3 regions of the Robertmurraya sp. FSL W8-0741 genome follow, and region 1 is predicted to be linked to each of the others. Evidence: predicted binding sites of a transcription regulator. Region 1 holds the regulator's gene; each other region holds the start of a gene.
What was found. The regulator Rex, encoded in region 1, represses fermentation and respiration genes when NADH is low (regulators of the CRP and FNR family bind a similar motif). The targets are predictions, from matches to a motif close to TTGTGAAATATTTCACAA.
Positions count from the first base shown of each region.

Region 2: pflB (formate C-acetyltransferase) is a predicted target of Rex. The motif match lies at 1,636-1,653, and genes of this name have one in related genera.
Region 3: NST02_RS12525 (4Fe-4S dicluster domain-containing protein) is a predicted target of Rex. The motif match lies at 1,988-2,005, and genes of this name have one in related genera.

Region 1 covers NZ_JBBOQG010000001.1:4,817,873-4,821,155, forward strand. The annotation lists gene groL (chaperonin GroEL) at 1-21, opposite strand, end outside; gene groES (co-chaperone GroES) at 78-365, opposite strand; gene NST02_RS23630 (CPBP family intramembrane glutamic endopeptidase) at 705-1,442, shown strand; gene NST02_RS23635 (YdiK family protein) at 1,439-1,648, shown strand; gene NST02_RS23640 (redox-sensing transcriptional repressor Rex) at 1,707-2,360, opposite strand; gene moaC (cyclic pyranopterin monophosphate synthase MoaC) at 2,407-2,901, opposite strand; gene NST02_RS23650 (ABC-F family ATP-binding cassette domain-containing protein) at 3,100-3,283, shown strand, end outside.
Region 2 covers NZ_JBBOQG010000001.1:2,573,455-2,576,737, reverse strand. The annotation lists gene clpP (ATP-dependent Clp endopeptidase proteolytic subunit ClpP) at 1-75, shown strand, start outside; gene NST02_RS12475 (YuzL family protein) at 176-313, opposite strand; gene NST02_RS12470 (YkuS family protein) at 453-695, shown strand; gene NST02_RS12465 (hypothetical protein) at 912-1,358, shown strand; gene pflB (formate C-acetyltransferase) at 1,736-3,283, shown strand, end outside.
Region 3 covers NZ_JBBOQG010000001.1:2,584,962-2,588,244, reverse strand. The annotation lists gene napA (nitrate reductase catalytic subunit NapA) at 1-1,138, opposite strand, end outside; gene NST02_RS12525 (4Fe-4S dicluster domain-containing protein) at 1,326-1,922, opposite strand; gene NST02_RS12520 (SCO family protein) at 2,233-2,835, shown strand; gene NST02_RS12515 (hypothetical protein) at 2,888-3,010, opposite strand; gene NST02_RS12510 (penicillin acylase family protein) at 3,122-3,283, opposite strand, start outside.

The sequences.
Region 1 (3,283 bases):
GAATTTAATCTCTTTTGCCATTTGAAAAAAACCTCCTTAAATAATGTTTATATTAAAACAGCCATAATTTTAAAATCTTATTCGCCGACAACAGCTAAGATGTCATTTTCACGTAAAATTAAATACTCTTGACCTTGATACTTCACTTCTGTACCAGAGTATTTTGAGAAGATAATGCGATCACCTACTGAAACTTCAAGAGCTACACGCTCACCGTTGTCTAGTACACGACCAGTACCAACAGCTACAATTTTTCCTTCTTGAGGCTTTTCTTTAGCTGAATCTGGTAAAACGATACCGCTTGCAGTTTTTTCTTCCGTTTCAACAAGCTCAATAACAATGCGATCACCTAATGGCTTTAACAAGTGAAACAACCTCCTCAATTAATATTATGTAATATTTATTAGCACTCGCACACTTTGAGTGCTAACACAATTAATATATTAATGAATTCTCTTTTTTTTTGCAAGTATCATGCACGATTTTTTTAAAAAATTAACACAAATTTTTACATGAATTTTCAGATCGTACTACGCTTCATTTCCTGCCGGTTCTTTCTTGTGTATAACCTTTCAAAGTATGTACTACTTTTGAAAAAATATCCATCGACAAATATTTTAAGGCAACTATTTGTACGTTTAGCAATTTTATTAGTAGAATGGTTTTAGTGCATCATTAGTTAGGTTTAAAAGGGGAATCATAATTTGAAAAAAGAATATTGGTACATTTTAATCATTTACATTACGATGCAACTTTCAACTTTTGTTGGGGTGCCGGCTTTAACATTTGGCGGCGTGCTAATTGGATATAGTATTGAGGAGATGGCTGTTTACGCTGTCGTTATTTGGATTGTCTTCAGCTTTTCCGTAGCCTTGCTCGCGACTTTATTCCTTTTGCGTAAAGAAATGAAGCAACCAAGCTTGGATCGAGAGACTGCTTCTGTTTCAGCCTCAATCTTTTGGGCGATCGCTGGTGTATTTCTCGCGTTATTTGCTCAAGGGTTAGCTGCCAATATTGAAAGTTGGTTAGGAATAGATATGGGCTCTGAAAATACACAGCAAATCCTCTCTTTGATTGAATCCTTTCCAGTTGTTGTCATTGTCAGTTCTGTTATTGGACCCATTCTGGAAGAAATCGTTTTTCGTAAAATTATTTTCGGCTCACTTTATAAGCGGCTGAACTTTTTTCTCTCAGCCATAATAAGCTCCATTATTTTTGCCTTAGCCCATGCAGAAATCGAACATTTATTGCTTTACTCAGCAATGGGCTTCACCTTTGCTTTTCTTTATATTAAAACAAAACGAATTATTGTTCCAATCATTGCTCATGTTGCCATGAACACCTTTGTTGTTCTCGTGCAATCTGTTTTTAAAGAAGATATTGAACGAATGCTACGAGAAGCAGAATCTATTCAGAGCTTCATTGGAGGTCTTTTTCTATGATACGAACACCTTTGTTCTCAGGTATCCTTTATATTGTTCTTGGACTTTTATTTACCTATTTTGCCGTCCAGGATGTTCAGCGTAATGGCGAATGGGGAATTTTCACCTATTTATTCGTCATTTTAGCTACCTTTGATTTCGGAAGTGGGATTCGAATGGTTCTCTTTCACTTCAAAGTAAAAGCCATTCAAAAAGATAAAAAATAAACAGCATAAAAAAAGGCATGAACTTAGTTATACCGAGTCCATGCCTTTTGTCATAAAATTATTCCTCTTCCTCATCTACTCCATAATGCTTAAGGAAATACACCAATGATTGAAGCTCCACAGCCAGATCAATATGGTGAACTCTTGTTGTCGCCGGTACGGTTAGTCTTGCCGGTGTAAAATTAAGGATTCCTTTAACATTAGCTGCTACGAGTCGGTCTGTAATCGTCTGGGCAAATGGAGCTGGTACCGTTAAAATTGCTACTGTAATGCCCATTTCTGTAATTATTTTTTCAAGCTCGTCCATATGATGAATAGGAACATCCCCGATCGATGTACCGATCTTCGCCTCTTCAACATCAAAGCCAACAGCAATTTTTGTATTATTATTTTTCAAGAAATTATAATGAAGCAGCGCAGTACCTAGATTTCCGACACCAATCAACGCAACTTTTGTTAACTCATCTTGATCAAGGGTCTTACGAAAAAAGGTTAGCAAATAATTAACATTATAACCATAGCCTTTTTTTCCTAAGGCACCGAAATAGGAGAAATCTCTCCGGATTGTTGCTGAATCTACCTTCACCGCTTCACTTAGCTCAGCAGAGGAAACCCTCTGTTTTCCTGAAGAATGTAAATTCTTTAAAAAGCGATAATATAACGGTAGTCTCTTTGCCGTTGCTTGAGGTATTTTCACTGTATCGTTACTCATTTTATTTCCCCCACCCCTATATAGTCCTTTTTTAACGAGTTAAACCTTATCTTACTTCTTCTTCCCTTTTAAAATCGCCGTTTTTCCCACCAGTTTTTTCCACTAAATACGTTTGACCAATAACCATGCCCTTGTCAACAGCCTTACACATATCATACACTGTCAGAGCGCAAATCGAAGCCGCTGTTAACGCTTCCATTTCTACTCCCGTATTTCCTTTTGTCTTAACAGATGCAGTAATTTTTAACTCATAATTCTCATCTTTTATTACCCACTTGAATGAAATATTCACTCCTGTCAAGGGAAGCGGATGACACATTGGTATAATATCCGCTGTTTTCTTACAAGCCATAATTCCTGCTACTTGAGCAACTGCAAGTACATCCCCTTTTTTATTTTGCTGCTGGGTAATTTGCTCGTAAATTTGTTTATTTACTGTAATACTAGAGTTAGCAATTGCCGTTCTTACGGTTTCCTTCTTATTGCTAACATCGACCATTTTTGCTCTGCCTTCTTCATTAAAATGGGTAAACTCTGCCATTATCAAACACCTCACTTCAAATGATACACTATTTTGTGATCTTTGTGAAAACATTGTTATTATCTTCACAATAAATTTTTCCTTTCACGAGGAAAAAAAGTGTCTCGTAATAAAGAAGAGTGTCAGGAAAAATCTTCTTTAATTGCTGTTCTTAATGTTCTACGTTACACTATTCCTAGACATACTGAGGTGAAACGAATGATACTATTACAAGTCAATCAACTATCAAAATCATATGGGGCTGACCCCATTTTAACGAATATAAAACTTGAGGTACAAACAAAGGATCGGATTGCACTCGTTGGACGAAATGGTGCTGGAAAATCAACACTCCTGAAAATTATCGCTGGACAGCTGTCTTATGAAAGTGGCGAAATTATTA
Region 2 (3,283 bases), 2.2 Mb from region 1:
AGTGACAGGGACTATTTTATGAACGCCAAAGAAGCACTGGAATACGGGATTATTGATGAAATAATTCAGAAATAGAGCAAAAATAAAAACCACCCGTTATGATCTGCACCGCTAATTGTTAGCTACATTTCTAACCTTTGTGGTGCAGTCATCATCACGGATGGTTTTTTTATCTTTATGAATGACGCTTTTTAGTTTTTTTACGTGCTGAAGATACACTTTTACCGTCGAGTTCAGTATTTGTTGTCCCTTGACCTTCCACTTGACTAGAATTTAAACCAACGGTTGATGGATCTGCTTTCCGTTTTGTCATATACATAACACCTCCATTGTTTACCTTCTCATGTTCAACATTTTTTTATTCGTCAAATTTTTATACCTGACATCAGAGAAGGACGGGTGAATATTTTTTTCCGCTCTAACCCATTCTACTAATTGGAGGAGGTGTGAAGATGGCGAAAATTGGCGTGGAAGATTCTCTAACCAATATTCAAGATGCTCTTCGTGAAAAAGGTTATGATGTTGTTCAACTAAGTCAGGAGTCTGATGCGAGAGGATGCGACTGTTGTGTTGTAACAGGAATGGATTCAAATGTGATGGGCATGAACGATACAATTATCCCAGGTCCTGTTATCGAAGCTAACGGTCTAACCGCAGATGAAGTATGTGAAAAAATAGCAAAAAATCTTAAATAATACAAACGGATAACTAATTAATAGTCTTCACTGGCTGTAGACAAATTCAAAGATTTTCGAGTTTGTCTACGTCTTTTTTTTGTCTTTTTACATGCATTCCCCCTTTCCGATCACTGTTCTCATAAATTTAAAGATAAACGAATCAGTTTTTAGACAAGTTCTCACTACCGTCATGCATATAGTAGTAATGGACAACTTATAAAGGGGGTATCTCCAATGCAATTCATTGTATTGAAAAAACGTTCTATCTTATTATTTGTACTCATTTTTGTAGCAATCGCTGCAGGCTCTATCTGGCTGCTCTTCTCGAAGGAAACAGTCACCACTACTGCTCAAGGAGAACAGCTCAGAGAAATACATCTCGTCACGACTGAATTTAAAACAAAAACAGAAGATGGGAAGGAAATTGAAGCGTACCGATGGGACCCAGGAACCATTTATGTTGGCAAAGATGAAAAAGTCCTGCTTCGGTTATACGGTGTAAACGGCCATGAACATCCTTTTATTATTGAGGGCACAGATATTAAAGGTGTTGTCAAAAAAGGAGAGGAAACAACAGTAGAGCTCCAGCTTAAAGAAGAAGGAGTCTACCGTCTAGTCTGTTTAACCCATCCAGATATGGGTAGCAATGGTCCAATGATTGCCAATATTGTCGTTGATTAGAAATTATGATGGGAGGGAAATGTATTTCTTCTCCCTCTTCTACTCTTCATTGCCTCCTCTTCTTCCCTCCAATTGATTTCATTAAAACTCCATATTTTATTAACTTATATTGTATTTTTAACGTTACAATAATAGTAATGAACTCTATTTTTTATATAACAGCTTCTATAAACCGTTAGAAAGTTATAGTACAGATTCGTATTTTTTCAGTTTGCACAAAATATCAACATAGATGAAATCCTTTTGTTCACAATAAATTCACGAAAATATCATTTGCATGTGATGATATTCACATAAAATCTGTTATACTTTAAATATAGTTAAATTGTATCAACTGTTATATTTACAAATAAAAATGACAGAGGTGTTTTTTTATGATGGAACAGTGGAAAGGATTTGCAAAAGGTAGATGGCAAGAAGAAGTGAATGTACGTGACTTTATTTTAAGGAACTTTACGCCATATGAAGGTGAAGACAGTTTTTTGGAAGGACCAACAGAAGCGACTTCTAAATTATGGGAACAAGTAATGGATTTAACGAAGCAGGAACGTGAAAACGGCGGCGTGCTTGATATGGATACGAAAATCGTATCTACCATTACTTCTCATGGACCAGGATATTTAAATCAAAACTTAGAAAAAATCGTCGGCTTCCAAACAGATAAACCCTTCAAACGCTCTTTACAGCCATTCGGCGGCGTAAGGATGGCTAGCCAAGCTTGCGAATCATACGGTTATGAAATGGATAAGGAAGTAGAAAGAATCTTTACTGACTATCGAAAAACCCATAATCAAGGTGTTTTCGATGCCTATACTGCTGAAATGAGACTTGCTCGTAAAGTAGGAATTATTACCGGTTTACCTGATGCATACGGACGAGGACGTATTATCGGTGACTATCGCCGTGTTGCCCTTTATGGGGTAGACTTCCTAATGGAGCAGAAGTTAAATGATTTTAATAATATGACTTCTGTTATGAGTGAGGACGTGATTAGACAAAGAGAAGAATTATCAGAGCAATATCGCGCCTTAAAAGAATTAAAAGAACTTGCGAAAAGTTACGGTTTTGACATTTCTAAACCTGCTCAAAATGCGACGGAAGCTTTCCAATGGCTCTATTTCGGATATTTAGCAGCTGTAAAAGAGCAAAATGGTGCAGCGATGAGCTTAGGACGAGTGTCTACATTCTTAGATATCTATATCGAAAAGGATTTAGAAAATGGTGTTCTAACTGAACAAGAGGCACAAGAATTAGTCGATCATTTTGTGATGAAGCTACGTCTTGTCAAGTTTGCCCGCACACCTGATTATAATGAATTATTCTCTGGAGATCCTACATGGGTAACAGAATCCATCGGGGGCATGGCAATGGATGGCCGCCCGCTTGTGACAAAGAACTCATTCCGCTTCTTGCACACATTAAGAAACCTTGGTCCTGCTCCAGAACCAAATTTAACTGTATTATGGTCCACTCAGCTTCCTGAGAATTTTAAAAAGTTCTGTTCAAAGGTTTCGATTGAAACAAGTGCGATTCAGTATGAAAACGATGATATTATGCGTCCGGAGTACGGCGATGATTACGGTATTGCATGTTGTGTATCTGCCATGGAAATCGGAAAGCAAATGCAATTTTTCGGAGCCCGTGCCAATTTAGCAAAAGCTCTGCTATACGCCATCAACGGCAACAAAGATGAGAAGCAGAAAGTTCAGGTTGGACCTGCCACTTCCCCAATTACTTCAGAAATTTTAAATTATGAAGAAGTAATGGAAAAATTTGATCAAACGATGGAATGGCTTGCTGGGTTATATATTAATACTCTTAACGTCATCCATTATATGCATGACAAGTACAGTTATGAACGCATTGAAATGGCACTTCATGACACAGAAATTTTACGGACGATGGCAACAGGAATTGCCGGATTA
Region 3 (3,283 bases), 2.2 Mb from region 1:
TATGCTGATTCATTCCCATCGTCCATAAAGACATAATTTTCTTATTCGGATCAGCAAATTCTTTCGCCAATGCTTCAATATCTGCCGCCGGCACGCCAGAGATCTCTTCCGCCTTTTCTAACGTATATTCACTAACCTTCTCTTTAAACTCATCAAAGCTGATTTCCCAAGCTTTATCAGCAGCCATGCCAACTTCTGTACTGTCATAATCATCGTTGACAGAATGCCCTAAATTTTCTGTCCCAGCTTTAAATTTCACATGCTCGTTGACAAATTGTTGATCAAATTTTTGGTTGACGATTAAGTAATTGGCAATGGCATTTGCAATTGCTAAATCGGATTGTGGGCGAAATTCCATCACAACGTCTGCCGTTTCTGATGTTCTCGAACGTCTTGTCGTAATATCATAATGCTTTACATCTGGATTGCTTAATTTATGCGCTGTCAAGCGGGAGTACAAGACCGGGTGCATTTCAGCCATATTCGCGCCCCATGTGACAAAAACATCTGCTTCATCAAGATCCCGATACGACCCCATCGGTTCATCGGATTGGAAAGTCGTCATAAATCCAGTAACAGCACTTGCCATGCATAATCTCGCATTAGGGTCGATATTATTGCTTAATAAACCAGCTTTCCAAAGCTTTACAGAAGCATATCCTTCCATAATCGTTTGCTGTCCAGAACCCCAAAATGCAATTGACTTTGGATCCTTATCATAATTTTCTTTTAATTTACTTGCCACAAGATCTAAAGCCTCTTCCCACGTTGCTTCCCGGAACCCTTCCATCGTCCCTTTCTTTGATTTATCTTCACGAATGAGCGGCTTTGTTAAACGATCCTTGCCAAATAAAATCTTACCTACATAAAATCCCTTAATACAATTCAAGCCCCTGCTTGAACGATTATCTGGATCTCCCTTTGTAGCAACCACTTTACCATCTTTTACACCGACAAGAACCCCACATCCTGTACCACAAAAACGGCAAACGGTCGACTTCCATTCATCTGGCTCAACACTTTCTTGGGCAGTTACCGTTGTGCTATTTGACTTTTTATCCTCCTTCTTACATCCTGCTACAGCCAATGTCATCGAAATGGCTGTCGCTTTTAACAAACTTCTTCTTGTCAATTCCATTCATTCTTTCCTCCCTTTTTTATAGGTAGTTAATTTCTATTTTCAACCTACGTTTTTTTGAAATTAACTAGAGAGATTCTATTTTTTGGCTTTGCTAAACAAAATATCAACGCCGACATATAACAAAGCCTATTTTTAAGTGAACTGCTCCCTTAATTAGATAAGGACATTTTCACCAAAAACCTTATTAAAATAATCCGCTATCTTCACGGGGCTTTACTTTAATTGCTATTGGATTATCGATGACACAACGCTGCTCGCAAATTCCACAGCCAACACATTTTTCTTTATCAATCACGGGTGCAAAAATGGCATGGAGATTATCATCTGGCTTAATATGTATATCTAGCTTAATGGCCTCATCTATTAATGGACACTCTCGATAACAAACTTCACAACGCATTCCCTGGTAAGCAATGCAGCTCTCGGTATCAATAACTGCAACACCGATATCAACATCGTAAACCGTTGAAATTCCTCTTAAAGCATCAGTTGGACACGCGTTCACACATGGAAAATCTTCACAAAGCATACATGGACTTTCTCTGGCAATAAAATACGGAGTTCCCATCCCGAGACCGTGCTTTTCTGTACCCATTTTAATCGAGTCATACGGACAAGCCTGATTGCATTTTCCACACCGAATGCATAATGCCATAAATTCATCCTCATCAGCAGCACCTGGTGGTCTGAGTACCTTTTTGCTACCTCCTTTCATTAAATTCAGTAGCTCATAGGCAATCAATCCGCCTATGCCCCATTTTAATAAGCCGATGCCTTTCATTTACTCACATCCTAAATGATCGGAATTTCCCTACCCACATCTTAATCGCCTAAAATCGCATAATTCCGTGATATATTCCACAAAATGCAAATGTTCACAGTTTCATAACATTTCCGTAACGAAATTGATCCATATTTTGGCTGAAATTATTTACTGAAAATGGAATTAATATTCTTACTGTAAAAACATCTCCGCATGATCCACATTGTCATATAAAACAAGATTGTAAGAACAAGAAAAATAGAAGTTCACAATATATCCATAGTATTTTCCTTATTATTTTCTTATCTTTAATATGGGAGGTTACAAAATGAAGAAAATATATATTTTATGCGGTGTAATCGTAGCTCTTGCCATCACGGCTGGGATATCTTTTTTCCTGATTCGTGACAGTATGGCGAAAATACCTGAGAATATTGATTTAATCACGGCGAACAATGAGGTATACAAATTTTCAGAGTCCGAAAAAAAGCTAAAATTAGTAGAATTTATGTATACAAACTGCCCTGATATTTGTCCTACTACAACCCTTAAAATGAATATGTTAAAAAAAGATTTGCAGGATGCTGGTGTATTTGGTGAAAAGGTCCAATTCATGACAATCACGATTGATCCGTACAAAGACACTCCTGAAGTTCTGCAGCAGTATATGTATAATTTTGATGTAGAAGATGATGGCAATTGGATTTTCCTAACAGGAGATCAAAATAATATTAAAAAAGACCTCAAGGAAATTGAAGAATTAGCAAGTACATTTCAATTTCAATATCGGGACCCTGGAGATGGTTTTTTTATTCATTCTACCTTTGTCTACCTTTTAGACGAGAATAATCGTTACATCAAGAAGTATCCAATGGGAGAAGAATTTAATAGAGAAGATATATTTAAAAAAATCATGCAAAAAGTAAAATAAAGCATTAAAAAGGAAGCGGTCATAAACACCGCTTCCTTTTTATCTCATTCATTCAGTTGCTTGGAGCCGTTTGCTGTTGAAGCATAAGTAGCGTCTTTCTTGGTTTTGTAATGCTAGCTTTTATTCCGGACTTTTTTAAACGATCGACAAGGTCTACTAGCTTCTTTTTATCCATGATAAAATCTCCTTTTACGTTCTTAATTATTTCTATTGTAACGAATAAATATGAATAAACTATGAAAAAATTGAAATATTAATTCGTTTTTTTGGAGCTTTTAAAATGGATTCAATGAGCCTTTGGTTTTAACTTTAAAGTTTCCCCTTCATTATTGTGCAATTTTGTTTCGTGATAGTCTCCAGTAACCCAGTTCTTTAATTGATTCTGATACCATTTATGAAATACATGTCCTGATTGTCCAGGTCCAACGAGATGGTAACCAGTCGTCTG